4 regions of the Pseudoalteromonas sp. McH1-42 genome follow, and region 1 is predicted to be linked to each of the others. Evidence: predicted binding sites of a transcription regulator. Region 1 holds the regulator's gene; each other region holds the start of a gene.
What was found. The regulator sigma-54, encoded in region 1, starts transcription at its own class of promoters, with help from an activator protein. The targets are predictions, from matches to a motif close to GTTGGCACGNNNNTNGNNT.
Positions count from the first base shown of each region.

Region 1 (7,296 bases):
AGCAATTGTCTTTGTCTACTACGTACAGGTCATCGGTGCCATCAGGGAGCTCCCCTTTGAGGCGTAGATAACGTAACACGACATCCAGTGACACATCCGGGCGGATCGTCACTGTATCTGTGTTCATCAATGCGCCTGCGGAGTGCTCGACATAAGACAGTGCCTGGGTTGCTCGGGCTCTGTCTTGCGAGTCCATGGCACCGATAACGTCCTGATAGACGGGATCTGGCAAGCTTCTCAGGACTTCACCGAGATCATCATCATCCATGTCTTCTGTCGCCGCAGCGATCAGCTCTGGCTCCATTTTGGCAATGATGCTGAGTCTCACATCTTCAGACAGCTCTTCAAGCACGTCACCCTGTATATCCGGGTCAACCAATTGCCAAAGCAGGGTTCTGATTTTATGTGGGGAGGACTCCAGCAATAGCGCGGTGTCGCAGGGTGGAATTTCGGCTAAGGTTCGCCTGACTTGAACAAACTGACCACTGTTAAGGGCATTCGTAACTTGCTGCAATAGCTCCAGTGTGTAGTCTTGTTCAAAAGCTTCAGGCATAGGCATCCCAGGTTGGATAGTCGACAAGTAGGCTTGTCAACGAGTATATAGCGCATTGATTATAGGCTTATGATAATTATAGCTGTTTTAATATCAATTGGTATATCTAAAAAAAGCGAAGAAAGCCGTCATGAAGCGGCAGTTTTGTGTCTGTCTGATCGGAGAAAAGTGAAGAGGAGTTACTCTGATTCGTTAAATTTATCTGCAATGAGATTGCCAATGGCATGTAAAGCGCGTTCGGCATCTGGCCCTTCGCAGACGACTTTGACTTCTTTGCCCTGACTACTTTCAAGTAGCAATAAAGCCAGTACACTGTCACCCTCTGCTTCTTTACTGCCCTGAAACAGCGTGATGTTGGCATCGAACTGAGTGGAGAGTTCTGCCAGCACACTGGCTGCACGAGCGTGTAGCCCCAGCTTATTCTGGATCAGAAAGGTATCTTCAAAGCGTTGTGTCATTTTTCTTGTTCGCGGTGATGGATCTTCACATTGTTGTGGGTGCGGGCAAAACGCTCACCTAACGTTTGGGCAAGATATACGGAACGGTGTTGTCCACCAGTACAGCCAATTGAAATGGTCAGGTAGCTGCGGTTATTGCGTTCCAGATGGGGCAACCAGGTTTGCACAAAGGTCTGGATCTGCCAGGTAAATTTTTGCACTAAGCTGTGGCTAGACAGGTAATCAATAACAGGTTTATCTAAACCGGTTAACGGTTTAAGGTCTGGTTCCCAGTGTGGGTTTGGTAAAAAGCGGGCATCAAACACGTAGTCGGCTTCTTTCGGAATACCATGCTTAAAGCCAAAGGACTCAAAGGTGATGATTAATTGTTTGTCCTTTTTACCGAGGATCTTTTCCCGGATACGCTCTGCCAGCTGGTGGATACTCATGTCCGTGGTATCAATGGTGATATTGGCGCGGCGGATAAGCGGGTCAAGCAGCTCTTTTTCTTTTTTAATTGCTTTGTCCAGCGACAGATCAGCCAATGACAGCGGGTGCAGGCGGCGTGTTTCTGAAAAGCGACGGATTAAGATCTGATCTTCACTGTCCAGATAGAATATGTTGGGTTCTGCAAATCCGGGGAGGTATTCCAAAATATCGTCGAGTTCTTGCTGATCTTTTGGCAGGTTACGTACGTCAACGCTCACGGCAATTTTATCATAGCTGTCTGACACACTGCGCACCAATGCAGGCAGCAAGTTGACTGGGATATTATCGGCGCAGTAATAACCCAAGTCTTCCAGCACGCGAAGGGCGACCGATTTTCCTGAGCCAGAACGACCACTGACAATAATTAACTGCACAGAAACTCTCCGTTAGTTGTCAAACTCTTCAATTATCGCGAATAACTCCTGATCATTGTGAGCTTGTCTGATACGTTTACAAAACACCTTGTTTTTAAGTTTATCAGCGATCGTTGCCAAGGTCTGCAAATGTTGTTGATTTTCTCCCTCGGGTACGATGAGTGCCACAAAAATGTCGACGGGTTGATTGTCAATGGCATCAAAGGCAATGCCTTGCTGATTAACAAGCAGCATAGCCACCACTTTATCTATGCCTGCCATGCGGCCATGTGGCAGGGCTATCCCTTTTCCGATCCCCGTACTACCGAGTTTTTCGCGGCTCAATAGCGCATCAAGGATGTCATGGGCATTACTGTCTGGAAGCTGGCTTTGAGCCAACTCACTGATGTACTCTAAAATACGTTTCTTACTATTAAAAAGGACCGCAGCTTTGCTGCAGTCCTGTGAAATCAATGAGCTTAGTTTCATGATTAATGTCGAGTTAGCTTCTCTTTGTGCTTGATCACCTGGCGGTCAAGCTTATCGATAAGTCCGTCTATTGCGGCATACATATCCCGGTGTTCGGTTGAGGCAAAGATTTCTCCCCCGTTCACATGTAATGTGGCTTCTGCTTTTTGGATGAGCTTTTCGACATCTAGGATAACATGCACATTATTGATGTGATCAAAGTGCCTTTCTAGCTTCGCAAACTTGTTTGTTACATAGTCTCTTAACGAATCGGTGATTTCTACATGTCGACCAGTTAAATTTAGTTGCATAAGCATTTTCCTTCTGTAGTTACGTCTAAATCAGGCTTTTACGCTGATTGGACGGTGGGATAGCCAAAGACTCTCGGTATTTGGCAATTGTACGTCTAGCCACTTTGATCCCTTGATCTGCCAATACGTCCGCAATCTTGCTGTCACTCAAAGGTTTAGCTGTATTTTCTGCGGCAATTAGCTTTTTGATCAATGCTCTGATTGCAGTCGAAGAGCATTCTCCTCCGTTTTCAGTGCTGACATGGCTTGAGAAGAAATACTTCAACTCATAGATACCGCGTGGCGTGTGCATATACTTTTGAGTTGTTACACGTGAAATCGTGGACTCATGCATGTCGACCATTTCGGCCACATCATTCAGTACCATCGGCTTCATTGCCTCGGGGCCATGTTCAAAGAATGCCTGTTGTTGCTGCACAATGCAATTAGTAACTTTTAATAAAGTTTCATTGCGGCTTTCCAGGCTCTTGATGAACCATTTTGCCTCTTGCAAGTGTGAACGAATAAACTGACTATCTGTGCTGGACTTGACTGAACGGGACATCGCAGCGTAGTGGTCATTCACTCTAATTTTTGGCATTGAATCGGGGTTGAGTTCAACAACCCAGCGCCCTTTCACTTTTTTAACCGACACATCCGGGATCACATAGTCTGCTTCTTCTTGCACTATGCTGGCGGCAGGTTTCGGGTTTAGGCCGTGGATCAGGGTCATTACTTCTTTCAGATCCGCTTCTTTGAGTTTGGTTTTTTTCATCAAAGTGCGGTAATCCCGGCTGGCTAACAGATCTATGTGCTCAGTCAGAATTTCTTTGGTCTGTGCAAGCCAGGGGGTATTTGGGTCAAACTGGTTGAGCTGAATGCACAGGCATTCTTGCAGGCTGCGTGCAGCAATCCCAACGGGGTCAAATAGTTGGATCCGTTTCAGTACGGCCTCTACTTCATCCTGCTCGATCAGCTCGTCATCGTTGTCCTGATTCATGCTTTCGACGATGTCTTCGCAGCTGATGGTCAACAGGCCTGCGTCATCAACCGCTTCTACAATTGCAAGGGCGATGGCTCTGTCTGTTGGACTAAAAGGCGTCAGTTCCAACTGCCACATCAGGTATTCTTGCAATGTCTCAGTCGTTTTACCCTGGTAAATGGTTTCGTCTTCCGGCATTGGGCCTGAACTGCTTGCCGGTGCGGCACTGATGTACTCATCCCAGGTTACGTCCATTGCCAAATCGTCGCTGACGGTGTCTTTGTTTAGTGCAGCATCGCTGTCTTGTTCGTAGTCGCTGACAGCCGCCTCTTCATAGCTGTCGTTGTCACTCGTTGTAGGTTGCTCCAAATCGGAATCCGACTTGGACTGAGTTTCATTATCTTGTGATTCAGACTCACCTTCTTCCACTTCCAACAAAGGGTTGCTATCAAGCGCTTCTTGGATTTCTTGTTGGAGATCTAGCGTACTCAACTGTAACAGACGAATAGCCTGTTGCAGTTGTGGTGTCATTGTCAGTTGCTGCCCCATGCGCAGCTGTAGCGATTGCCTCATGTATCTCTAACAATCCTTTTTGTTATTTACTTCTAATTTTATAACTATAGCCTGAATTGCTCACCTAGGTAGACATCCCGCACGGTTTGATCGGCCAGAACATGCTCCGGGGTGCCTGCTGCTATCAGTTCACCATGTGACACTATATAAGCTTTCTCACAGACGTCCAGCGTTTCACGCACGTTGTGGTCAGTGATCAGTACGCCTATCCCACGGTTTTTCAGGTGTTCTATAATTTTCTTTATATCTAACACTGAAATAGGATCAACACCAGCGAAAGGCTCATCTAATAAGATAAATTTTGGATCTGCCGCAAGGGCGCGGGCAATTTCTACCCGGCGTCGTTCACCGCCCGATAGTGCCATACCCTGGCTATCGCGAATATGCTGGATATTAAACTCATCTAACAGCTCATTGAGGATGACTTCTCGTTGTTCTTTGTTCAGCTCTTTACGAGTTTCTAAAATGGCCATCAGGTTCTGATAGACGGTCAGCTTGCGAAAAATAGAGGACTCTTGTGGCAGGTAACCAATCCCAAGTCTTGCTCGGCTATGCATTGGCAATAAGGTAATGTCTTGTTCGTCAATATGTATGCTGCCCTTATCACTGGGCACCAGGCCGACAATCATATAAAAAGTGGTGGTTTTACCTGCGCCATTTGGGCCAAGGAGGCCAACAATACTGCCAGCTTCAACGCTTAACTCAACGTTTTTAACAACCTGTCTGCCCTTATAGCTTTTGGCCAGTGCGGTGGCGGTTAATTTACTCACGGATTACCCTTCTCTTTTGGTTGCTGGGGGTTCTCTTTTTCAGGTAACAGAATGGTTCTCACACGGTTTTGTTCTTGCTCCCCGCGCTGTGCGCTGATCAGCTTCTTTTCCATATCATAAACGATGGTTTGCGCGCTAATTTTTTGCCCTGCCTGACTGATCTCTGCACCGCCTTTTATGGTGAGCATGCGGTTTGCGACGTCATAGCGCACTTCTTTGGCGGTTGCCTTGAGTAAAGAGCCATCCGTCTGACGCTCTTGAAATACGGCTGGGCTGCCTGTTGCAACCAGCAGCTGCTTGTTTTTACCCAGTTCTTCCCGACGGTGCACCTCGAGACGATCGGCCAGAATTTTCCGGTCACCGTGAATGATTTCGACGTTTTCCTCGAATACGCCAATATTGGTTTGCAACTGGGCCAGCTGAGTGCCAGAACTGATAATCACCTGATCAGCAGCTGTATTTTCTGCATAAGCTGCAGGATGAAAGGCACTCAAAGTGCACAGTAAGATCAAGGAACAGGTTAATTTATTGCTCATAATAAATTGTTTCAGTGTGGTTGATGAGTTCAATGATTTCGGTATTGAGATCGGCCACTAAGCCTTTACCTGAAATCGTTAAGTTTGGCCCGGTAATTTCTACTGGGTGTTCAGAGCGCATGTGCTTTTCATTAATATCGACTTGCACATGATCGGCGTTGATGTGCTTTATCATGGCATCAGCCGTCAGATTTGTTGCCTGCACTTCACCTTCCAAAATCAGCGTATTGTTGCCATATAAGGTGGCTTCATTGGCCTTGAGTTGCCAGTTTTGTTGGTCGTTGTGCAATGTAAAAATCGGCGCGGTAAAGTGGCTAAACCCTAGCTCCTGATAGAGTTCCATTCTATCTGCCGTAATTTGATAGCTGAGCTGCCCATTTTCTGCGTAATTGGTTTGCTTCAGATCGATGGCGACATAATCGGGTTTAGCCAGCACTTCTTCTGATCGCGGTGCGACCTGTCCCGATTGCGTTAAATAGGGATACCACAGCCATAACATGGTGAGGCTGAATACAACGAGCAATAAGGCGCGAAGTACGGTCATACGCTACTGCCTTCATAACCCAATGATTTGCCCTGACAGAGCAGCAGTAAGTCAGTCAGCTCCCGAACCGCACCAAACCCGCCGGGTAACAAAGTTCTGTAATCAGCTGCACGAACTACCATAGGGTGAGCGTCTTGCACGGCCACAGACAGACCGACTTTGAGCATCACAGGTAAGTCTGGTGCATCATCGCCGATATAGGCAATCTCGTGATCTGCCAGCTGCAATTTGTCTTTCAACTCAGCGTAGCCTTGCAACTTGTCTTCCATACCCTGATAGATGTACTTAACGTTGAGGCTAGTCATGCGCTGCTGAACAATGTGTGAATGACGCCCCGTGATTACTGCCACTTCAACGCCGCCATTGATCAGGGCTTTTATGCCGAAACCATCTTTGGTATTAAATGCTTTTAACTCTTCGCCCTGATTGCCCAGATATATGCGGCCATCAGAGAATACCCCATCGATGTCGCAGATCAGCAGTTTAATCGCCTGCGCTTTTTGTACAACAGTATCATCGATGGGTTGATATAGATCGGAAAACAGCATTTATAATACTCCTGCTCGCAGCAAATCTTGCATATTTAACGCGCCGATTGGACAATTTTGCTCATCAATGACAATCAGGCCATTGATGCGTTTTTTCTCCATGATATGTAATGCTTCAGCAGCCAACATATCCTGTGTCACTGTGGTACATTGCTTGGTCATGACGGAGTCTATCGGGGTACTGTGTAAATCCAGTCTTTGCTCAATAATACGGCGTAAATCGCCATCTGTGAACAAGCCTTGGAGCTGCCCCTTTGCATCGACAATGGTGGTCATGCCGAGACCTTTGCCTGACATCTCAAACAGGGCATCGGTCACCGTGCAGCCTTGCGATACAACGGGTACCGCTTTGCCCGAATGCATTACATCCGCCAGTGTTAACAGCAGACGCTTACCCAGGCTGCCTCCAGGGTGAGACAAGGCAAAGTCATCTGCCGTGAAGCCGCGGGCTTCGAGCAGTGCCACCGCTAAGGCGTCTCCCATGACCAGAGTAGCTGTGGTGCTGGCCGTTGGTGCGAGCCCTAATGGGCAGGCTTCTTTGGAGACTTTAATGCACAAATGGATATCTGCCAGCTTTGCCATGTTCGACTCGGGGTTACCCGTCATGCTGATGATTTGCGCGCCAATGCGTTTGATTACCGGCACGATGGCCAATACTTCGTGCGTCTCACCTGAGTTAGAGATCAGTAATACCACATCATCAGCCGTGATCATGCCTAAATCACCATGGCTAGCCTCACCCGGGTGAACAAA
Region 1 is NZ_JAKRFU010000010.1:196,175-203,470, reverse strand. Features, by position in the region: gene mgtE (magnesium transporter) at 1-553, opposite strand, end outside; gene MHN31_RS10700 (HPr family phosphocarrier protein) at 733-1,011, opposite strand; gene rapZ (RNase adapter RapZ) at 1,008-1,853, opposite strand; gene MHN31_RS10690 (PTS sugar transporter subunit IIA) at 1,866-2,321, opposite strand; gene hpf (ribosome hibernation promoting factor) at 2,324-2,611, opposite strand; gene MHN31_RS10680 (RNA polymerase factor sigma-54) at 2,637-4,145, opposite strand; gene lptB (LPS export ABC transporter ATP-binding protein) at 4,190-4,915, opposite strand; gene lptA (lipopolysaccharide transport periplasmic protein LptA) at 4,912-5,451, opposite strand; gene lptC (LPS export ABC transporter periplasmic protein LptC) at 5,441-5,995, opposite strand; gene kdsC (3-deoxy-manno-octulosonate-8-phosphatase KdsC) at 5,992-6,543, opposite strand; gene MHN31_RS10655 (KpsF/GutQ family sugar-phosphate isomerase) at 6,544-7,296, opposite strand, start outside.

Region 2 (7,296 bases), on a different contig from region 1:
TCGAGCAATTGTTCTCAAACTCGCTATTGCATGGGTTTACCAGCAATGAAAATAACGAAATTGCTATAAAAGTGAACAAAGAAGACCAGCAATTAACGATTGTATACAGTGACAATGGTATTGGCGTGCCAAATGCCATCAAAAAGCGCATATTTGACCCATTTGTTACCACGCGCCGAGGAGAAGGTGGTAGTGGACTGGGCATGCATTTAGTCTATAACCTGGTCACTCAGGCGCTGGGTGGAAGTATCACATTAAAAGAAGACTATAAATCGGGTACTCAATTTGTGATCAGCTTGCCTCTGAAAGGAGGTACACAGTGAGATTTATGTACCTATTTATTTTTTGCTGTCTTTCACTTTTTTCTACGTTTAGTTTTGCGAAATCGCCGGAAGAAATCCGCTCGGCCTTTTTATATCAAATGGCAAAGTTCATTGATTTTCCTGAGCAAAAGAATAAGAAAACGACTCGATTTTGTTTTTATGACATAAAAAACGGACCAGGTGCTGTTTTATATAGTAACCGTACCTTAAAAATACGTTTAAAGCCGATTGAAATAATAGAAGTGAAAAAGTCTGAGTCTTTGCGGGAACTTTCCCAAAGATGTGATATCACATACATTGATGAAACATTGGAAGATGATATACTGTCCGCTTGGACCGATACAATGGCCCTAAGTATGGTAACTGTGGGCGAAAGTATCGAATTTTTGGAAGGGGGTGGGATTGCGTCCTTGGTCCAGGAAGGGAGTAAGATAAGACTGTATATAAACAAGCAAGAAGTCACCCAGCACAACTTTAAAGTGCTTTCCCGGTTGCTTGCCGTCTCCAAGTTTTATCCTAACTGATTTTACTTGTTAACAATTGAATATACTCCTATAATCGTTAACATTCGGTTTTATTATATAACGCCGATGATTTTGTAAATACAATATTCCGAAAAGGTTAATTAATAATGCAAACGCCAGTCATTCTAATTGTTGAGGATGAAGACGTAACTCGACTGAACCTCGTTAGTTTATTTGAAGCCGAAGGTTATAAGGTAATTGAAGCCATTGATGGCGATGATATGCATGAAAAATTGACGTCAAATGACGACGTCAACTGTGTGATCATGGATATTAACCTGCCTGGTAAAAATGGCCTTATCCTGGCTCGTGAGTTACGCCAGAAGAAAAACATCGGTCTTATTTTCTTGACCGGTCGTGACAACGATGTCGACCGTATTCTTGGTCTGGAGATCGGTGCCGACGACTATGTCACTAAGCCTTTCAACCCACGTGAACTTACAATCCGTGTGCGCAACCTGATCACTCGTACCGGCTCAAGCCCGGAGGAGTCTAGTATTGACAGCAATGGCGTCATTACATTTAACGGTTGGGAACTGGATGAGAATAGCCGCTGCCTGACTTCACCAACTGGTGAAGCGAAACGTTTGCCGAAGGGCGAATATCGTGCACTGCGTCTGATGTTGGACTCACCAGGTCGTATCTTCAGTCGTGAGCAGCTGATCAAGCACATGACAGGTCGTGAATTGCGTGCCAACGACAGAACGGTAGACGTCACCATTCGTCGTATCCGTAAGCACTTTGAAACCGACAACAACACGCCTGAACTGATCAGCACCATTCATGGTGAAGGCTACCGCTTCATCGGTAAGATCGATAGCCAATAAGTTTGCGTTACGAGTTTTCAGCGAGCTTTGCAATTAATGAGTGAAGGGCAGATTGCCCTTCTCTTATTTTCACCTCTAGTTCATCTAACCAATCCGCACGTTGCTCTTTGTCTACCTGAGCACCTTCCAGCTCCATCGTTTTAGCATGCAATTGCACATTCTGCAGACCAACAGAGCCCGCGGCGCCTTTTAGTTTATGTGCCACAGACACATAGGTCTCGGTATCCTCATTTTGATTAGCCTCATCCAGCTCTTTGTGATAAGTCGGATTAAGGCGAGCAAATAAGTCACAGCTGCGCTTAAAGGGCTCTATACCCATAGATGATACAAAGTCAGTGATTGTTTCCACATCCAGCAACGCTTGCTCTTGCTCGCTCAATTGCAACGGCTCAGACTGAGGCGAAGCTTGTTTGTCTTTGCTTGCCTCTATCCCAAACAGCTCCGCAAGCATCTTATCCAGCTTTGTGGTGTTGATAGGTTTTGCCAGTGCGCCCTGAATATCAATTCCTTGCAGCTCTTGCTCTGCGCTACGCACATTAGCCGTCAGTGCTACGATAGGTAACTCATCAAAGTGGCTATCGGCACGGATCTGCCGCGCAATTTCATCACCATTGATGTCTGGTAACTGCATATCAAGTAGGATCAGATCCAACTCATCCTCAGTTTCAACCATCGACAAGGCATCTTCCCCGGTTTCTGCCCAGACGACCTCATGTCCACGTTGTTCCAGCAAGTTAGTGGCAATTTCAGCATTCAGTGGCACATCTTCTACCAACAAAATGTAAAGGCTACGGCCCGCATAGCTTTGCTCATTTGGCGCTGAGCAGAGCTCCAAAGGTAGCTCCACATCAAAGCGACTGCCTTCCCCCTGCATGCTGCTGACGTGAATTTTACCTTTCATGGCATGCACCAGCGCTTTTGTCACCGCCAGGCCAATCCCTGAACCAATGGCATTATTACCACTGGCATCGGGTGCTTTGTAATACATGTCGAAAATGCGATCTTGTTGATCAGAAGGGATCCCCACACCTGTATCGATGACACTGATCGACAACCAGGGGCCATCAGCACGGTTTTCGCGACGACACTCCAGAGTAACGCCACCTCGGTGAGTAAACTTCACAGCATTGTTGATCAGGTTCCACAACACCTGACGCAAACGAGTTGGATCTAACAGCGCATAGATATCCAACATACCTGAACGCTTGATATTGAACTCAAGGGCTTTTTGTTCCGCTATCAGGCCTGCAAAGTTGACAACATCATTGATAAAGTCCGACACATTAATGCTGTCTGTGGCAATATCCAGCTGCTCTCTGTCTATCTTATCCAAATCGATAATGTCATTGAAGATATTACCTAAAGTTTCAGCACTGGAGAAAACGGTATTGCACCAGCTTTTTTGTTGTTTTGTCAGTTCAGTGTCCAATAACATGCGTGTCAGACCGACAATGCCGTTGAGCGGTGTGCGTAATTCGTGACTCAACGTGGCAATAAATTTCCCTTTATCTTTATAGGCCGTTTCCAGTGCCTGCTCCGCTTCTTTACGACTGGTAATATCACGACCGAACGCCAGCAGCCCGATATATTCCCCATCATCATTAATGAAGGGCAGTTTACGCATCTCAAACCAGCAGTTTTCATTGGCGACCGGGTATTCTACGTCAACATTAATCGATTGCTGGGTCTCAATCACTTGTTCATCAGTTTGCAGTACCCTCGGAACATCCTGTTCACCAAACACTTCCTGTACCGTGTGGCCGATCAGTTGTTCGCTAGTTTTGCCAATGACTTGTTCAAACTTCTTGTTGCAACCCGCAAATACGCCCCGCTCATCACGGTAATAGAATAAGTCAGGAGAGGAATCGACGATACTACGCAGTAACATACTCTGCTGAGCCAGCTCTTGCTCAGCTTTGCGCCGCTCCGAGATTTCTTTACGCAATTCTGCGATTGCCCGGTGCTTTGCATGCAGCGCCATTTTCCGCTCGTCAATTTCGTTATTGAGCCGGTTAATGTTGTCTTTGAGTGTCTGGTTGAGCAGTTTTTCTTGTTGTGTGGCGGATTCAAGATACTCTTTCGACGCATCCAGCTGACGCATTGCATAGATAGCAACAGAAAGCAGTAATGGAGAGGTTAATGCGGCAAATAACACCACCGACAGCACATTGACCAGTGTGACTTCACCGAGCGCCACGTAGTAAAACATACACGCTAAAACCAGAGACACAACCAGTACGAAAGCATAGGCCACAACCCCAGCCCAGCGGTCTCCGTAGTTTTTAATCAAATTCGATAAAATTCGGGCCCAGGTCCCAAATGAAGAGTCAAGCATAATAAAATCACCTAGTTAACCCCTACATTATACCTGACCAAAACACAGAAGCGAGTGACCAAAGGTCGCAGGCGACATTGCACAAACTAAAATAACCTCTGTAGCGCCCGTATTCAGTGCCTTTTGTGGATGTGTAGAAAGTCGACATCAGCGTACGAAATTTTGCACACTTGGGCGATTTTTTTACCAGAATTTTTCTTGCGGGCTCGGCAAGTTGTGACATTTTGGTGTAACATGCCCAACCCTGATAGTCGTGATTAAGAGAGTTCAAATGCCAACTTCAATGCCTGACATTGCACATTCTGCAGACGCCTTACAAGAAGGCAAGCTAGACTGGGTCGGAATGGGAAATATCGAGCTACCTTTACTGTTATCAAGTAAAGGCTTGAATGATACGCCCGTAACAGCCAAAGCGGATGCGTTTGTCAGCCTGGACAGGGAGGATGCGAAAGGTATCCATATGTCACGGTTATTTTTGGCACTCGACTCGCTGTCCTGTGAACAGACACTGACACCCGCGACGATTCGCTCAGTACTGGATAGCTTTATTACCAGTCATGAAGGGCTGAGCCACAGCGCCAAAGTGACGTTTCACTTCGAACTACCGCTGCGCCGTGCCTCCTTATTAAGTGGTAAGCAAGGCTGGAAAAACTATCCTGTTGTGATCACTGCTAACCTGGCAAACGGCCAGTTTAATCTGGAATTAGCCGTTGATGTTACTTACTCATCAACTTGCCCTTGCTCTGCAGCCCTTGCCCGTCAGCTGATCCAAAATGCCTTTGAAGAAAAGTTTACCGATCAGCCACTTGATCATGCCAGTGTTCATGCCTGGTTAGGCACCACTGAAGGCATCCTGGCAACACCGCACTCACAACGCTCTGTAACGAATATCAAGGTCAAACTGGATGAGCATTGTCAGGAGTTTGACATCTTGGGTCTGGTAAACATGGTAGAAGATGAACTAAAAACGCCTGTACAGGCAGCGGTTAAACGTGAAGATGAGCAAGAGTTTGCCCGCCTTAACGGTCAGAACCTGATGTTCTGTGAAGACGCCGCCAGAAAACTCAAAGCCTTGTTTGAAGCTGAAAACTACCCAGACTACTATATAAAGATAAACCACTACGAATCTTTGCATGCACACGATGCCGTTGCATATGCAGTAAAAGGCCTGAAAGACGGCTACCGCGCTTGATCCAGTCAAGCACTGTGCTTTCCTTATCCGCTCGGCCATCCCAAACCGCCGAGCGTTTTTAATTCTTCAGCATTCAGAAAAATCACTTTAGGCACACTCTTTGCTTAATAATCTGCAAGTCAAATTGTTGTCGTGGAGTGATTTATGGAACTAACATTATTATCTATTCTGGCGCTGGTCGTTATTGCTTCCATTGTTATTTCAAAATATACGGATAACGGCGGTAACCCCTATCCGTTTAATCGAAAAGAGTCTGTATTCACAACAGTCGAAGCCTCCTTTTTACAGCTATTAGAGCGTTCAGTAGGTGACAAGTTTAAGATTGTCAGCAGAGTTAAGCTGATTGAAATTATCGAGTGTAAACCTGGATTATCCAAAAAGGCACGCCGGGCTGCCATCACCAAAGCGCAAAATAAGCAGCTCGATTATGTGCTGGTTGATAAAGAAACGCTCAATATTGTCGCTGCCGTTGATCTGGTAAACAACGCCAATAAAAACGGCCACAAAGCACAAAAAGACTGGTTCGTCAGCGGTGCGCTGGAGTCAGCCGGGATCCCACATATTCGCATGAAGGTAAAAAGTGGTTACAAAAGTGCTGAAGTGCGGGCTGCCATCCTGTTTAAACTAGGCAAGAAACCAGAGCCACAGGGCAAGCCTCGCAATCGCAATTACAAACCTGCGGTACTTTCACCGTCTCAGGCCAAAGCCGCGGCAACCCAACTGGCAGAAATTTAGCCTGCCACACTCACTGTCGGCCCAACTCAGGGCTGACAGCAAAACGTTTTAACCTGCCTAACATCATATTTTCTAACACCAGTTTTGATATATAATGAGCAACACGGTTAAAAAATAAGAGAAGATTATGAAAGTAGGTATTATTGGCGCGATGGAACAGGAAGTCACAATCCTGCGTGACGCAATGAACAATACACAAACCGCAACTAAAGGCGGTTTCACCTTTTATCACGGTGAACTAGGTGGACATGAGGTAACTCTGGTTCAGTCTGGTATTGGCAAAGTGGCCGCGACAGTGGCAACGACGCTGCTAATCGACAACTACAGCCCTGACTGTGTGATTAATACAGGTTCAGCCGGCGGCTTTGATCCTGAGCTGAACGTCGGCGATGTCGTGATCTCGTCAGAAGTAAGACATCATGATGTTGACGTCACTGCATTTGGCTATGAACTGGGTCAGGTACCACAAATGCCAGCAGGCTTTAGCGCACACTCAGCTCTGGTTGAAGCCGCTCAGCAAAGTGTCGGTGAACTGACAGACATTCAGACAAAAGTAGGCCAAATCTGTACCGGTGATTCATTCATGTGTGATCCAGTCCGTATTGACAAGACGCGCCAGGACTTCCCACACATGCTGGCGGTTGAAATGGAAGGCGCCGCAATTGCTCAAGCCTGTCATGTGTTACACACCCCATTTGTCGTGATCCGCTCGCTGTCAGACATCGCCGGCAAAGAATCGCCGCAATCATTTGACGCCTACCTGGAAGTTGCCTCTGTAAACTCTTCGAAGCTGGTTACTGCCCTGTTGGCAAAGCTGGATCAGGTTTCGCTGTAAGGTGTTAACTGAACATTTGCAAGCCCACACGGGCTTGCTGATTTTCTTACTGGCAACACTCAGCGCGATAGGATTCAGAACCTCCAGCCTGTATCACCCCAATGTCGTCATGACGCTGTTGTTTACTAATCTGGCTCAAAAAGTTTACCGTCCTAAGGCACCAAATAGCTATCAACTGCTATCCGGCAGTATGGCATTTATCCTGCCAATGCTGATCATCTTGCTCATTTTGGCCGCTCTGGGCTATTTGTCATTCTATCCTCAATGGCTTGGTGGCCTGGTATTATTTTTCTGTCTGGATATTCAACACGAACGGCGTGCCAAGCGGATTGCGATTTTACTCAAACAACAACAAAAAGCGGCTGCACGCCAGTTACTTGGCGCTATGGTAAAGCGGGATGTGGAGAAACTGTCTTTGATGGGCATATGCAAAGCATGCCTGGACAGCCTGGCATTACGTGGCATGCGGCATTTCTATCTGGTCATGGTGTTTTATCTGATTGGTGGCCCTCTGCTGGCATTGAG
Region 2 is NZ_JAKRFU010000014.1:98,739-106,034, forward strand. Features, by position in the region: gene MHN31_RS14330 (HAMP domain-containing sensor histidine kinase) at 1-323, shown strand, start outside; gene MHN31_RS14335 (YfiR family protein) at 329-847, shown strand; gene arcA (two-component system response regulator ArcA) at 955-1,674, shown strand; gene arcB (aerobic respiration two-component sensor histidine kinase ArcB) at 1,682-4,009, opposite strand; gene folE2 (GTP cyclohydrolase FolE2) at 4,281-5,201, shown strand; gene MHN31_RS14355 (DUF2726 domain-containing protein) at 5,346-5,936, shown strand; gene mtnN (5'-methylthioadenosine/S-adenosylhomocysteine nucleosidase) at 6,064-6,771, shown strand; gene MHN31_RS14365 (cobalamin biosynthesis protein) at 6,773-7,296, shown strand, end outside.
Region 2: the regulator sigma-54 is predicted to act here: its motif matches at 5,289-5,307, upstream of MHN31_RS14355 (DUF2726 domain-containing protein).

Region 3 (7,296 bases), on a different contig from region 1:
TTGATACAGCGCAACTGCAACTACGTTGTAATGCATTGCAAACAGCTGGTGTGCCTTGTCAGCTTGAACAAACAGAAATAAAACAATAAAGGGAGCGAGCTATGAAGTTATTACCTTATCTGGTATGGCCTTTGCTGGGCTTGGTCAGTGGGTGCGCCAGTAATGGTCAGGATGACCAGCGACTGGCCGAATTAGAGCTGCAAATCACGCAACTGAATGCAGAAGTGCAGCAGATGAAGCACAGTATTGCGCTGTGGCAACAGGTGGCGCCGCAAGTGAATGAGTTACTGGCCATTGAGCAGGATCTTGACTTGTTAAGCACACAGTTGCAGTTAGCGCTAAATCCACAACGGACAAAATCTGAGGTGATGGTCGCCCAAGAGAGTAAGTCGCCAGGCATCGTCGAGCAGCGCTTGACTGCGCCGACGCCACTTGTTGAAGTACCTGAAGTCTCTGTACCCGAACAAGCACCTGTCAAGGAAGCGTTCGTTGAAAAGAGGCCTACAGTGGCTGGTAAAAAAAAGGCTGAGTTTGCAGTACAACTGGCTTCTACCAGAAAGCAAAGCCAGCTAAAAACCGTGCACCAACGTCTGGTAAAAGACTATCCACCACTGCGGCAGCATCCGGTTAATGTCGAGCAAGTGGAGGTCCGTGGTCAACGGTATTTCCGGCTAAAACTTGGCGCGTTTGAAAATAAGGCGCAGGGGCAGGCATTGTGCGCTGAGCTCAGACCGTTTCACCCACAGTGTTTGTTAAGTCACTACACGGACAATCCGACCACGTTATAACATGCCCGTAAACCGCATAATGGATCGCTTCTTGCATTTGTCTCGTCAAATAGAAAGAGGTGATCATTATGCAACTTCCTGCCGTGATAGTCGCACTGGCCCTGTCGGTGCTGCTCAGTGGCTGCGCTGGAATAATGAAAGCGCAGGAACAAGACAAGGTGGAGCAAGCGCCCCCCTTGCCGACATTACATCAGTATATGGGGCAACTTGCTGCCGCTTTGGGGGAGCACAGTCGCCCGCTTAAGCCCGGCGCCACTGTCGCAGTGACGAGCTTTTACCTTGCTGACCAGCTGGGTAATGCTGTCGCGAGCAACCAGGGCAGTGGCTTAAGCACTCAGGTTCAGGAAAGTCTGATCAGCTATGTAACGCAAATGGGGCTGGAAGTGGTAGAGTTTCGGTTACAACGCACTTTAACTTTGTCGGAAAGTGCCGATAACCTATTAAACCGTGATATAACGCTGTTGCGTGAACGTCATAAATTTGACCTCGCGCTAACGGGCACCATCAGTGAAAGCCATGACCATTACACGATCAATGCGCGATTGATCACTATGCTTGACAGCCGCACTGCATCCGCTGCGACCATATCTGTGCCCAAAGCGGTATTGTGGGGAAATGAAAAAGCCCAAATGCGAGACGGTAAGTTACATCGCGGCCAGTATTAGTGGAGACAAAGATGAAAAAATCTGTGATAGCGCTTGTGTTACCTGCCCTTGCCTTGGTTGGGTGTGCACAACTGGGCATGACAAAGCACCAGGAAACAACAGCGGCGCCTGGCAAGTTTAGTGCTGCGGAGCAGTTTCAGGCGCACCCCAGAGGGGTGCAACAAATGACAGTATCACAACGTATGGCGGCCAAAAACGTGACGCATTACGTACAAAAGCTGATGCAAGACATGGTCAGTAATGTGAAATACATTAATGATCAGACACCAGTAGCGGTATCGAGCTTTGTCTTTTTAGATGAAGACTTTAATCATGCTACTTTGCTGGGTAATCAGATTGCTGAAAGTTTCATACACGAGCTGCATAATTTTGGCGTGCCGGTCATCGACTTTAAAACAACGGATTTTATGCGAGTCACCAAACATGGTGATTTCATTTTCAGCCGTGACTTTTTAGAGCTGTCTGACGAGTTACCGTTTAAATACGTGCTGGCAGGCACATTGTCGCATCACCAGGGCGGGATCTTAGTCAACGCTCGGATAGTGGGCATGCAAAGCAAAATGGTGGTCGGTACAGCACAAGGGTTTTTACCTCAATCGGTGGTGAATGCACTGAGAGACGGTGCGATCCACGACGGGATCCGGTTACAAAGAGCGGGTGAGTGATCATGAAAACACGCATTTTGAGTGGCTTAACGCTGTCGGTCGTGATGTTGAGCGGCTGTCAGATGATGGGCAATCAACCTGCTTCGTCAACAGTGACGACTACTGCTATGACGCCTAAAGTGGCTAAATTTCGTGAAATAGAAGTGTTGTACGAGGCTTTGGAAGAACAGGCGCCTGAGGCCGAGTATCCCGTTGACCCTGGGTTTGTAAGCGAGCGACATCGTAAACAGGTCGCCAACTATGCATCTCAGATAGCGCTGGAGTTATCCGACTCTTTGCTGGGCGTACATCCACATTCGGTGGCGGTGACGAGCTTTGTGAGCTTTGACGATACGCTGCGAAGCAGCAACCAGTTGGGTAATCAGCTGTCTGAGAACCTGATCCATGCTTTTCAGAAGCTCGGCTATGCGGCCCTGGATTTTAAGTCGCAGCAACAGATCCAGGTCACACGTAGCGGTGATTTTGTTTTTTCTCGGGATAGCAGAGCCTTGCCGGGTAAACCCGACCCCAGTCATGTGCTCTCTGGCACGATGATTTATCGTGATAGGGGTGTTGAGGTCAATGCGCGCTTGCTAGACTTTGAGAGCCGTCTCGTAGTTGCCAGTTGCATGGTGACGATCCCTTATTTTGTGTTGGATTCAGGCGCAACCGCGGCCAGATAGCTATTTAGCGGCAAAGCGCTGATTTTGCCTTTGCCGCGGCCCACCCATCGTAAAAAATCATTTATTGTATTAATAATCAAATGGTTGACCAATTAAGCGAAAACGCTTAGTATTTTTCGCAGCGACACGGCCCCTTAGTTAAATGGATATAACAGTCCCCTCCTAAGGGATAGTTGCAGGTTCGATTCCTGCAGGGGCCGCCAGCGTTTTTCTTTTATAAATCAACTCTGATATAGCAATCACACTTCAGTAGAAACGGCTTTAAATGGGATAGGTAATCCAAATTATCGGTGGGTTATTAACCCTCACTGTGTGTTCTATCTGAGTATCGCGCTTACAGCGCAAAGTCTTCCTGTTTTTGTACCATGACTTCCACCAAATCATTGATCTGAATATTATTCAGCGGGCGCTTTGAAATGTTTTCGGCGATCGCATTTTGAGCATTCACCTGAGTGACACGGACTTGATTGAGTGTTTTGATACTTTGTGCAAAAAACTGGTTGGTTGCGCTTTGCATATCCCGACGATGAGAGATCGTCAGCAATTGGCCGATCTCAATACCATGGTTGCTGCCCAGATTGATGACCAGCTTGCCCTGCTCGCGATGTAAAATTTTGCCTCTGCTGGGCAAACAGGACAGGGCTGAGTCCAGATCCTGTGCCACGCTGTTAAAAACGCTCTGGATCTGTTTGGCATAATTGGTACGCCAAAAGGTGTCGCTATAGACGTCAACAATCTTGGTCTTTTCGTAAGGCCAGACGCCACTGACGGCATAGTGCTTTTGCCACACTTTATCCCGGGTAAGGGCATCGAATGCGACAAAATCGATTTTAAAGCTGCGCACGTATTCCTCATCCTGCCAGAATGCGTAATCATCATTCATTTGTTCCCCGGCAGCGACGTCTGTGATCTGACTCATCAACACATACTGACTATTGCTTAACGTGGTCAAAGAGTCGATCAGTTGTTCATCATATTCAAACCGTTGAGTGAAAAAGGGCCGGGCGTTGATCGCATGATCCAGATAAGGAATGGGCTTCACCGTCAGTTTGCGTTGTGCCAGGGTATGATACAGTCGTTCACTGGTGGCCTTGGCAATGTCAAAAATTTGACCCAGGCGTGCCTGATGTGGCTGAATGAGCTGGCTTTGCGTGATGGTTATTTGCTTTGCAACAGCGGCCTGAGTGCATTGTTCCAGCTTGGGGAAAATATCTAAGTGCAACGTTACACTGACGATACCATCTTGTTTTTGCTCAGATACCAGGTTGATCTGCTGGATCTCGCCATGACTTTTAATCTTGATCTGATCTTGTGTTAACACTCCGTCAGCCAGTGTCTGGACACTGGATACGGTCGCACCGGAGAAGATCAGCGCCTGCGTAATGGCGTCCTGCACGGCTTCTTGTCGTGCTTCGGCCATATCTTCGGTGTGGGCATTGGCATAACCTGTGACTTCAAACCACTCTGCGCTGGCCCCAAAACTGGCGGTAGCCAGTAACACACTCATAATACGCGACAATTTCATGACTTATTACCGAACTGATTGCAAATCTCTGTTCTATCTGAGCAAGTCCCGTGCCAATGGTGTTGGCAAGGTTTGTGCATACAGATTGCTTACTTGATGATATGGCCGATGGGCCACACAGAGGAGTTACCCCTATGAATCAGTTTAGAGCGCTTTGGCATCAACGGGTAGTCGGCCTGCTCAAGTCCTGTGCTGTTGCAACGGTACTGGGGCTGGCAGGATGTAGCTCTATCATAGATAAACATGTTGAATACAGCTATGTGAAACCCAACTCTTACCCGGTTCTCAAGGCCGTTGGCTATGCTCCTTTGAGTTCACAGCCAGGTAGTAGTGAGAGCGAAAAAATGCTGATGGCTATTAAGGTATCCAAACTGGAAGCTTACCGTGAGTTGGCTGAACAGGTATATGGCCACAGATTAAGTGCCAGTACAACGGTACAGGGGGCTGTGGCGCAAAATGATGGTCTACGCAGCCAGGTGCAGGGTCTTATTCGTGGTGCTAAGGTCATGAAGAGCTATGCGGTCGGGGATATTTACACCACTGAGCTGGAGCTGGATATGAAGCGTGTTTACGATTTGTATATTGGTGAGGTTAAGCCACGCAAGGTGGAACGGGTAACGTATTACTAAGCGCAGCTTAGTCAATAAAACCGGCAAATTATGTCCTTTGCTTTCAGTGTGCCTTCAATTTATACTGCTTAAATATACACACTACCTCAGCGTGACTGGGGTGAATGGTCAGGTCAATAGGAGGTTTGTCGGTGCTGGACCCGAGAAATGAAGCTCAAAAAGTGCTTAGTCGTTTATGGTGTGACAGCCAGTTTCCGGTTGATCCTGTTACTATCTGTAAGTCACTAGGGCTGGAAGTTGTTGAGATGGCGTTGCCGGATAAAGTGTCCGGGGCGTTGATCAAAGAAGCCGGCGTCGATCCTGTTATCGTGCTGCATCAGGACGACCATTTAAATCGTAAGCGGTTTAGCTGTGCCCATGAGCTGGGTCATTATATTTCTCGCATCGAATCTGACAACATAGATAAAGAATACGAATACATCGACCTCAGAGGACCGAGTGCGTCAACTGGCGAAGACGAAGAAGAAGTGTTTGCTAATCAGTTTGCGGCAAATTTGTTGATGCCCAATGAAGAAGTGAAAAGACTGCATCGTAAGAAAGTCGCCCATTTTGAGATGGCCATTCACTTTGGTGTTTCTGTTGAGGCACTCAAATATAAGCTCAATGCGCTGGAGCTGTTGTAATGACACAAAGCAGGGAAGCGCAAAAGGCAGAGCACTCATCACTTGCTGCACAAATTAAGCATAACTTTAAAGAAAATAAGTTTACCAATGTGGACCCCATGCAGGTTCAAAAGGTCAAAGATGCAGAGTCAGACCGTGGCCTGAAGCAGAAATACGCCTGGTGGTTTATCGGTATTCTAGTTGTTCAGTTATTCATTATGAATTTGGTACTGGTGCTGGTTGGTATGGATAAATTGCACTTTGAGGAGTGGACGCTTAACTTATATATGGCAGGGACTCTGGCCGAAGTATTTGGCGTGATCCTGGTGATCACCAAAAATTTGTTTCCCACAAAAGCATAACCTGATCAACCTGACCTAACGGATCAGGCTTTGAGGTTTTTAACCAGCTCACCCATGTTAGAGACAACACTGCCATCCTGACCATAGGTCATTGAGGTGGGCGCGCCAATCAAAATATCTTTAAGTTCACGCACGGTGAGTTGTGCCTGATGTGCCGCTTGTGCGTTTACGTCATTCTGTTTCTTACAGTGATATAATAACTCTTTAACCTGATCGGTTAAGGGGACTATTTCGTCATGGCTAAACGTGCTTTGCGGATATTTGGACAGATCTTTGTCTAGCTTTTGAAGCTGGTTTAAGGTCGTGAGCTTAGTGCGTGCGATTTCCTTCAGGTTGTCACCGTTGCGAGAAGCTAGCGCCTCCAACTCATCATCCAGAAGCTGGGTCAGAGCTTCCAGAAGATTAATTTGCGCTGTTAGCTGGTGGGCACACAGTGCCGTTTGATCGTCCACTTATACTCTATCCAAATAAATCGAACTCAAAGGCAGCAATATTTTTAGCCAACTTTTCACCATCTACCTGATATTTGCCTTCGGCAATGGCTTTTTTCAGCTCATCGACTTTTTTGCTGTCGAAAGAAGGTGCTTGTTGCGCTTTTTCTTGCAGCCCCTTGAGTTGTTGTGCTTGTGGCGTCAGACTCACTGAGTCGGCAGCCGCTTTTACCTGTGCTTGCGGTTTAGCAGCGGTATTACTTGCTTCATTTCTTTGTAATTCAGCACGTTGTTGCTTTGCATTTGTTGCAACATTGTTCGGCTGATTTTGACCGTTAATGTTGTTTACCATGATGATGACCCGTTAGTTAAATTGCTTCAGCCTTTATATCGGCAAGCCGTACGCTTACTTTAGCAAAAAAATCAGATTTTGACTGCTACTGAATCAACATCTTTCACCCGTGCAAGCACCGTTTTTCCTGACCTTGCATTTTTGACTCGGATTTGTTCTCCTAAGTTCCCATCCTGCAAGGCAATACCACTGGTTTTAATCATAAGTGTGCCATCACTGGCGAGGATTGTCACGTTATCTCCCTTGCAAATCATGCAAATCTGAAACATGCTAATCGGTTTGCCCTGTTGGATGCGGCGTTTGGTTTTACTGCCAATAAGCAAAGCTATATCGTCAATATTGGCAGCCCGAACAAAGTGCTTGGGTCGCATCTCGATTGTTACATCCTCTGCAGTTAATAGCACCCCTTTGTCTAGCATTCGGGTACTCACTAGGACAGGTAACAGTGTTTCGATTTTTACATGAACAAACTGAACCCAGGACTCGAGGTCGTCACAGCGCACCATGACCGTGACCTGGCGGTTAAATGGCGGGCTAGACTTACTGCCGACTTGCAGTGGACGCAGGCATTGACGTTCAGGGATGCGTGTATCCAGTGGCAGTGCCGACACATGT
Region 3 is NZ_JAKRFU010000023.1:26,429-33,724, reverse strand. Features, by position in the region: gene MHN31_RS19205 (carboxypeptidase regulatory-like domain-containing protein) at 1-89, shown strand, start outside; gene MHN31_RS19200 (SPOR domain-containing protein) at 102-788, shown strand; gene MHN31_RS19195 (FlgO family outer membrane protein) at 857-1,453, shown strand; gene MHN31_RS19190 (FlgO family outer membrane protein) at 1,465-2,118, shown strand; gene MHN31_RS19185 (FlgO family outer membrane protein) at 2,121-2,780, shown strand; tRNA gene MHN31_RS19180 (tRNA-Arg) at 2,909-2,983, shown strand; gene MHN31_RS19175 (flagellar assembly protein T N-terminal domain-containing protein) at 3,115-4,305, opposite strand; gene MHN31_RS19170 (LPP20 family lipoprotein) at 4,440-4,934, shown strand; gene MHN31_RS19165 (ImmA/IrrE family metallo-endopeptidase) at 5,066-5,557, shown strand; gene MHN31_RS19160 (hypothetical protein) at 5,557-5,898, shown strand; gene MHN31_RS19155 (flagellar protein FlgN) at 5,922-6,350, opposite strand; gene flgM (flagellar biosynthesis anti-sigma factor FlgM) at 6,358-6,681, opposite strand; gene flgA (flagellar basal body P-ring formation chaperone FlgA) at 6,753-7,296, opposite strand, start outside.
Region 3: the regulator sigma-54 is predicted to act here: its motif matches at 4,367-4,385, upstream of MHN31_RS19170 (LPP20 family lipoprotein).

Region 4 (7,296 bases), on a different contig from region 1:
CTGAAGCCAGTTAAGCTGGGCCTGACGACTTTCCAGTGCCCTGTCTAACTGGCCAAAGAGTTTGTATATCCTGGCTTCGGTATCAAAGGCCGCGTTGTGCAACGGGATATTATTGTCTAGTTCAGCATAGTGCTTTGCCAAAGCAATGTGTTCAATGGCGTTCAGATCCGGGCTGCCTTTTGCGACGGCATTGGCGGCCATACGATAGGCGTGGCTGAGCATGCGCCAGTCCTGAGTGCGGGAGAAAAACTCGCTGGCTTTGAGAAAGTGGGTTTGGGCACTTTGGTTGTGGCCCAGCCGAAAGGCCAGGTCGCCGTTTACCCAGTGGTATTTGCCTTGCATAGAATCGTCAGGGTGCGCGTTCAAATGCGTCGCGAGTGCATCAAGCCTGTGTTGTGCGCGCTCATACTCTCCCAGTCGTACCAAATGCAAAGCCGTACGATGCAGCACAAAGGTTCGCTGTTGTGCCGTGAGTGTTGATTGCGTGAGTAACGCCTCGCCTTCTTCCAGTGCAGCGCGAAAATTTTTCTTCCCTTTTAGGGGAAATTGTTGCTCATAGGTGGCAAAATCTACGCCGTGTGAGACCGAAGGCCACAGCACACAGAGTTGGGCTGCAAAGGTTAAGGCGAGTAAATTTTTCAAAATCAGCGTCCAAAAGTATGACACTGAATTTTATGTGCTATGAGAATAAACGCCTATCCAACTTTTCTATTAAATTGAATAATTCTTGCTTGCACAGTGCTCATTCTGGTTTCGGAAGTGGCCTGGAGGCACCCCATTCCACTTGTTAAACGCTCGAATAAAGGTATTGGCATCGCTAAAGCCCAGCAGAAAGGCGATTTCCTGCAAAGACATGCTGGAGCGACGCAGATACTGTCGGGCAAGGTCGGATCGCAGCGCGCTTAGTAGCGACTGAAAGTTTGCTGATTCCCCATCAAGTTTACGCTGTAATGTACGTTTACTGATCGCCAGCTTGGCCGCTACCTGCTCTGCGCTCACTTGCCCTGAGGGCAGTAATTCCATCAGCAGCGCTTTGACTTTTTGCGTCATGCTGGCGCTGGCATCGAGTTCAGCCAGACGCTGGGCCAGATCATTTTCAAAAAAAGACCACATCGCGGCGTTTTCAGTCATAAAGGGTCGCTGTGTGTCCGCCTGATGAAAACGTATCGCCACCTGATTGCTGAGTGTCAGACTGGTGCCAAAATAGTCTTCAAAATCAGCTATATTGTCGGGAAGCTGTGTCACATATAGGGTTTTGGGTATCACCTGTGTACGGGTTGCCAGGCGAGCAAGTTGGGTAAAAAAAGCCAGCTCACACAGGCCCAGGGATTTCGGCAGAGGTTTATCGTAGCCATAGCAATCCAGGCTGAGTAACAGGCCCTGCTTATCTTCGTGTACGTCCAGGGTCAGCGGCCCGATCAGGGGCTTGTAGCTGCTAAGACGGTGCATGGCTGCACTCAGATTGGCGCTGCACAGACAGGCAAAAATGGCTGGGTCGAAGGCTTCCACATTTAGATGCTGCGCTAACTTCAGCGGCAATGTTTCACCAAGCTGCGCTTCCATCGCATGCCACAGGTCAAAATACTGGGCTGCTGTCACTGAGGTAGGCAAGCTGTGCCACAGGTCGGCTGGTAGCTTTGCCTGTTTTAACAGCAGCGCCTGATCCAGGTTGAGATCTTTAAATAAGATCAGGCAATGTGGTGACAGGGTAAATTTTGCTGTTCGCTTCATTATTTTTCCATTGTGCGGCGTGACAATGCAAGTACCAGTCGGCGAGGTAGCAGAGGCACTATCCAGTTGAGCATAAAGTTTAACATAGGGTCATTAAAGGCCAAGAGTTTACCTTTTTGCATGGCCTGATAACCACATTTGGCGACTGATTGTGGACTTTTTCCTTGTTTAAAGACTGCAAGCTCTTCCAGATTACCGGTTTTGGCAAACTCGGTGGCAACCGGACCCGGGCATAGCGCCGTCACACTGATCCCATGATCGCCTAGTTCTTCTGCCAGTGCCTGAGAAAAAGAAGTCACAAACGCTTTGGTTGCGTAGTAAGTTGCCTGCAATGGCCCCGGAAGCAAGGAGACGGTGGACGAGACGTTCAGGATTTTACCATGTTTGCGGGCTGTCATATCCTGTACGAAGAGATGTGTGAGTGCGGTCAGGCTACTGATATTGACTTGGATCATGTCCAGATCAGCCTGTAAATCGCGTTCATGAAAAAAGCCATGGCCCCCAAATCCGGCGTTGTTGATCAGGATATCAATTTCGATATCCTGGCGTTTTGTTTCGTTGTAGATTGCTTGCGCTGACGTCGGGTCGGTGAGATCAGCCGTGATCACGCAAGCGTTGACACCATGGGTTTGTTCCAGCTCTTTTTTCAGGGCATTGAGCTTGTTTTCAGAGCGGGCGACCAGAACTAGGTCACCGCCCTGCTGGGCGTGTAAGCGCGCTAGTTCTAAACCAATACCAGAAGATGCGCCTGTGATCAGGGCTGTGTTTGCGTAAGTCATGAGGTCACCTTATTACCAGAAGTTATGCGCTCATTGTAGAAGCTGAACTCACATAATACACTGGCAAAAGGTGACACTTTGCTTGCAAAAGGTGCCGTTATAGGGGGTTAATCTCGAATATTGACTTCGCCACGGACCTTTTCGATGCGCTGACCGCCGGAGGAATCACCTGTGATGGTAAGGCCACCTGCCTGAATGACTTCAATGTCGCCGGAATCATCGTCGATGGTGACATGGCCTTTGATGTTTTGTAGCACCAGATTGCCACTGCCATCATTGACCTTGGCATTACCCTGTAAGTCCTGAACCCGCACAAATCCTGAGTCGTCGCGTAAATCAAGCGAATTACCGCCGCGGATCTCAAGGTTTCCGGAGCCATCTACAATGGTCAGGTCACCGCTCATATCGGTCAGACTGATGTTGCCTGATTCATCGTCCAGGGTAAGCGAACGTCCGCCAATGATTTGGATATCGCCGGAGCCGTCCTCAATATCCAGATCACCACGCACGTCGGTAATGTATACCTGGCCCGACGCGTCATCGAGTTTCAGCTGGCTGCCGCCCTGAATGGTAATGTCGCCTGAGCCATCTTCGATATCCAGCATGCCACTGACGCCACGGATAAGCATTTGCCCTGAGCCGTCATCAATTTTAACATTTGCTGCGCCATTGATGCTGATGTCGCCCGAGCCGTCTTCCAGTTCGATGTCTCCGGTCATGCCTGAGATAGCAATGTCGCCTGAGCTATCGTCAATGTCCAATGCAAGGCTATTAGGTACGCGGACAGTCAGATCAATTCTGGGGCTATTACCGCTGTACCAGACGATACCAACCCGGGCATTTTGTTTTGCGATCAGTCGTGCGTTGTTGCCGTCCTGCTCAAGCGTAAGCTGATAACTGTGATCTTTGTCTGTCAGTATTTTTGCATCAACTTCTATTTGTGAGAGGGTGTCGTCACCGATGATATCCAGTGAGCCTGAACTGGTATCTGCCATCAGGCTGTTCAAATTTGTGGCGTCCAGCGTCAGGGTTTTGTGCAGCTCCACGTCTGCCACTGTTTTACTGTGGCCATCAATATGAATCACACAACCACTGAGTGCGAGTGCTGCGAATAAGGGAGAAAGTTTTTTGATCATGGCGCAATTCCAATTTGTTATTTTTTTCATATGCCATGAACAAAGCAAAACAGATGCCAAGAATGTTAGTTATTATATATCAATGTATTATGTGTTTTTGACGTTCATTTGGTTGGACATATAGTGGCTTGATTTAGTGAAATTAACCAAATGTTGGTGTATCTATCTATTTGCTAAGCATGGCCTTGTCACGGGAATGTCAATTATTGCATCTAGTATTGGGTGTGTACCGAGTGGCGAATATTGACGAGCAGACCGATGTTAGATTCGATAGTGGCCCGGCCAACACAAGATAAACCGCATCGCACACACTCACAGGTGTCAGTGCCAGATTGTGCGCTCTTTTTGGGTGTTGGTGCGGCCAGTGCGGCAGAGCTTGGTAATGCTGCATGTGTGATTTGTTGTGAAGACACCCCCTGGTTACTCATTGATTGTGGCCACGACACCCTGGCGCGATTCAAACGCGCGTTTGGCTGCCACTCTTTACCTCAGGCCGTATTTATCACTCATCTGCACTACGATCATATTGGCGGCCTGGAACAGCTGTATTTTAAGGCGGCATTGAGCGGGCAAAAAGTACGTTTATATGTACCAGTTCAGCTTATTCAATCTTTGTGTGCGATGTTGGCCTACACTGGATTGGCTGAGCTACGCGAAGATATCTGGCATACGTTTGAGCTGCACCCGGTTGGTGAACACTTTTTCCATCAACAGCTTCGGCTGAACTGCTATCCGGTTCGCCATCAGGCGCCTGGCAGTGCGTTCTCTTTGCATCTTCCTGGGCGGTTTTTTTATAGTGGCGATACCCGCCCAATTCCCGAGCTACTGATCCATCACGTGACTCAGGGAGAAATCATTTTTCATGATTGTGTGGCGTCTGGTAATCCCAGTCATGCCGGGTTGGACGATTTGTTACGAGAGTATCCCCCAGCTATTTTGAACAGATTGTGTGTATACCATTATCATTCACAAGAGGATGTGCAGGCGTTTGATGATGCCGGCATTCGTTACGCTAAACCACAGCAACCCATTCCCTTGTGTTAAGCCCCTTTACAGTGTTGTGATGATATTACCAGTTTCACATATTACCAGTTCAATTTGAAGGAGCGCATTGACGCTAACGGCGTTAAAAATTTCTCATTTAGAACCTTATACCTTAGCCATAGATTCATATATTTTAGCCTGGTTATCGACACTCTTTTCTCGCCTCAAAATAGAACACTTAATTAAGCAACTTAGTATAATCTGATCTCGGCGAGCATCTCTTCTTCCTCTTCATCGAAGCCCGTTTCTGCAAAGCCAAAACTGCCATAAAAATCTTTGGCGACCGGATTGTCCGGTACATAACAGATGGCGATTTCTGTCACCTCTGGCTGGCTCCGGATCTCCTCCAGCGCCGCTTTTAGCGCTTGTCTGCCTATGCCCTGCTGTTGATAAGCTTTATCAATCATCAGACGCCAAATTGAAATGCGGTGCGGTTTTTCAGGAACCCACATCAGTAGCCCGACTTGTTTATCCTGATAGTTGATTGCACGTACTTCATACCCCGGATTATGGGCAGCTTCCAGTAAAGTCCATTCGTTGGGGGCCACCAACGGCTGTTGTGGTTCATGTAGCGCAAGGTCACCCAATTGTTCGAAATTTTCTTGCCACACAGTGCTTAGGTATACCTTTGGGAGAGGCGCTTCACGATGCCACTCCATCAGATAAGCGGTGTCGGTCCAGCGGCCTTTAAATTCAAAAGACATGTCACTGAGCAAACTGCGCATGCGTTCATTGCCTTCCACATAGACGGCAGAAATTATCTGACAATCAGACTTGGCTCTGAGCTGTGTGAGTAACTTTTTCAGGGCTTGCCTGGCAAATCCCTGACGACGGAAGCGCTTGTCTATTGTCAGCTGTGTGATGGTATATTCATGTTTTGTGCCCTCTGGTTCCATAGGGTGATACTGTATAAACCCGACCAGTGTTTGATGATGGTAGATCAGCTGGTTTCGGTAGTATGGAAAAAACGCTGATTCGGCCAGGGCTTCGGCTGGCGATGCGATAAAACTCAGGTCTTCAGGCAATAATTGTAGCGTAAATACATCACTGTAATTGTCTTTACTGGTTGCTTTTAATGTGATCATGGCATCTCCTTTTTTCCTTATATAGGTCCGAATTGGCGTAAACCCAACCTTTTTGTGTTTTTTTCATACAAGTGAGTGGGTTGGTTTAAGTCCTTGCATTATAAGGAATTGTATATATGTGTCGGACAATTGGCCTAGTTTTTAGGATAATATTTGCACTATTTTCTGGTGTTTTGGGTAATTTTTTGCTATCAATGTTACTACTTTTGGTTGTAGTGCATCTTCCTTTATTAATACTTTTGTGGTTTTTAGGTTGGGAAGAAGCATAGGAGAGTTGTTTATGTTGTTTTCACAATCAGACCGTACTGGCCAGAATCAGTGCTCACTGCTTTTCACAACGATTGCCACCATATTGTTGCTTGCTATCACACTTTGGCTAGCCTGAATGGTAAGATGCCATGGAGGGTATGAATGGCTATTGATCCGACAGATGTGACAAGGTCCCGCATCCTACGTTAATCACATGCTGCAACATGTTTCCTTACCATATAATCTGAATATATTTAGTTATATTTCCCGCAAAGTACGTTAAAATACCCTTTTATTTTGTCGCACCAGTCATTACGCTTAACCTGATTACGTGTCGTGTAAATGAGGTCTGGCTGGGCCCGGAAAGTAACTGTCAGTTGAAAGGAAAATTATGCAACTAGTTGATTTAAAACCAGATGATCCAAGTGTTAGAGAACTATTTGCAGAAATTGACCGCCTGATGAATACCCTCTACCCCATTGCCAGTGATCAGTCTTTGGCACTGGAAGAGCTCAATCAACCCAATGTACGTGCTGTGGGGCTACGAAACGAAGAAGGCATAGTGGCATGTGGCGCCATCGTTAAACAATTCGATAAAACCTTATACGGTGAAATAAAACGTTTGTATGTTAAACCTCAGTACCGGGGCAAAGGGTTGTCTAAGCGTATCATGCAAATCTTATTGCATTACGCAGGCGATGCACAAATTCCACTGATCCGCCTTGAAACTGGTGTGAAGCAGGAACAGGCAATTAACCTGTATGAAAGCCTTGGTTTTGACCGTTGTGAACGCTTCGGTCTGTACCGCGATAATCCGCTCAGTGTGTTTATGTCTTTGTCACTAAATAAAGAGTCAAACTAGGAATTTTCCTGATCCTTACGAGTAAAGTCGACTTTGCTGATATCTTGGTCTAATTTTTATTCTTATTATCGGTGAAGTTATACCAATTTGCTTAATTAAGCGTTCTATTTTGAGGCGAGAAAATAGGGTCGATAACCAGGCAAAAATTTTGCTATTTAGTTGTTCTAAATGAGAAATTTTTAACGCCGTTAGCGTCATATTTGCTTCGTCAAAATGAACTCGTATTAAGTGAAATTGGTATTAATATTAAGGAGAGACAGGTGAAAATACTGGTTGTTGATGATATGGCGTCAATGCGGCATGTGATGATAGGTATGCTCCGTCGGCTTGGTTTTACAGACATAGATGAAGCGACAGATGGCAAACGAGCACTGGAGTTGCTCGAGGCAAAACCCTACCAGTTAGTGATT
Region 4 is NZ_JAKRFU010000007.1:56,493-63,788, forward strand. Features, by position in the region: gene MHN31_RS07170 (ATP-binding protein) at 1-642, opposite strand, end outside; gene MHN31_RS07175 (AraC family transcriptional regulator) at 712-1,731, opposite strand; gene MHN31_RS07180 (SDR family oxidoreductase) at 1,731-2,510, opposite strand; gene MHN31_RS07185 (DUF4097 family beta strand repeat-containing protein) at 2,618-3,646, opposite strand; gene MHN31_RS07190 (MBL fold metallo-hydrolase) at 3,905-4,690, shown strand; gene MHN31_RS24380 (GNAT family N-acetyltransferase) at 4,882-5,775, opposite strand; gene MHN31_RS07205 (GNAT family N-acetyltransferase) at 6,416-6,886, shown strand; gene MHN31_RS07210 (response regulator) at 7,147-7,296, shown strand, end outside.
Region 4: the regulator sigma-54 is predicted to act here: its motif matches at 3,689-3,707, upstream of MHN31_RS07185 (DUF4097 family beta strand repeat-containing protein).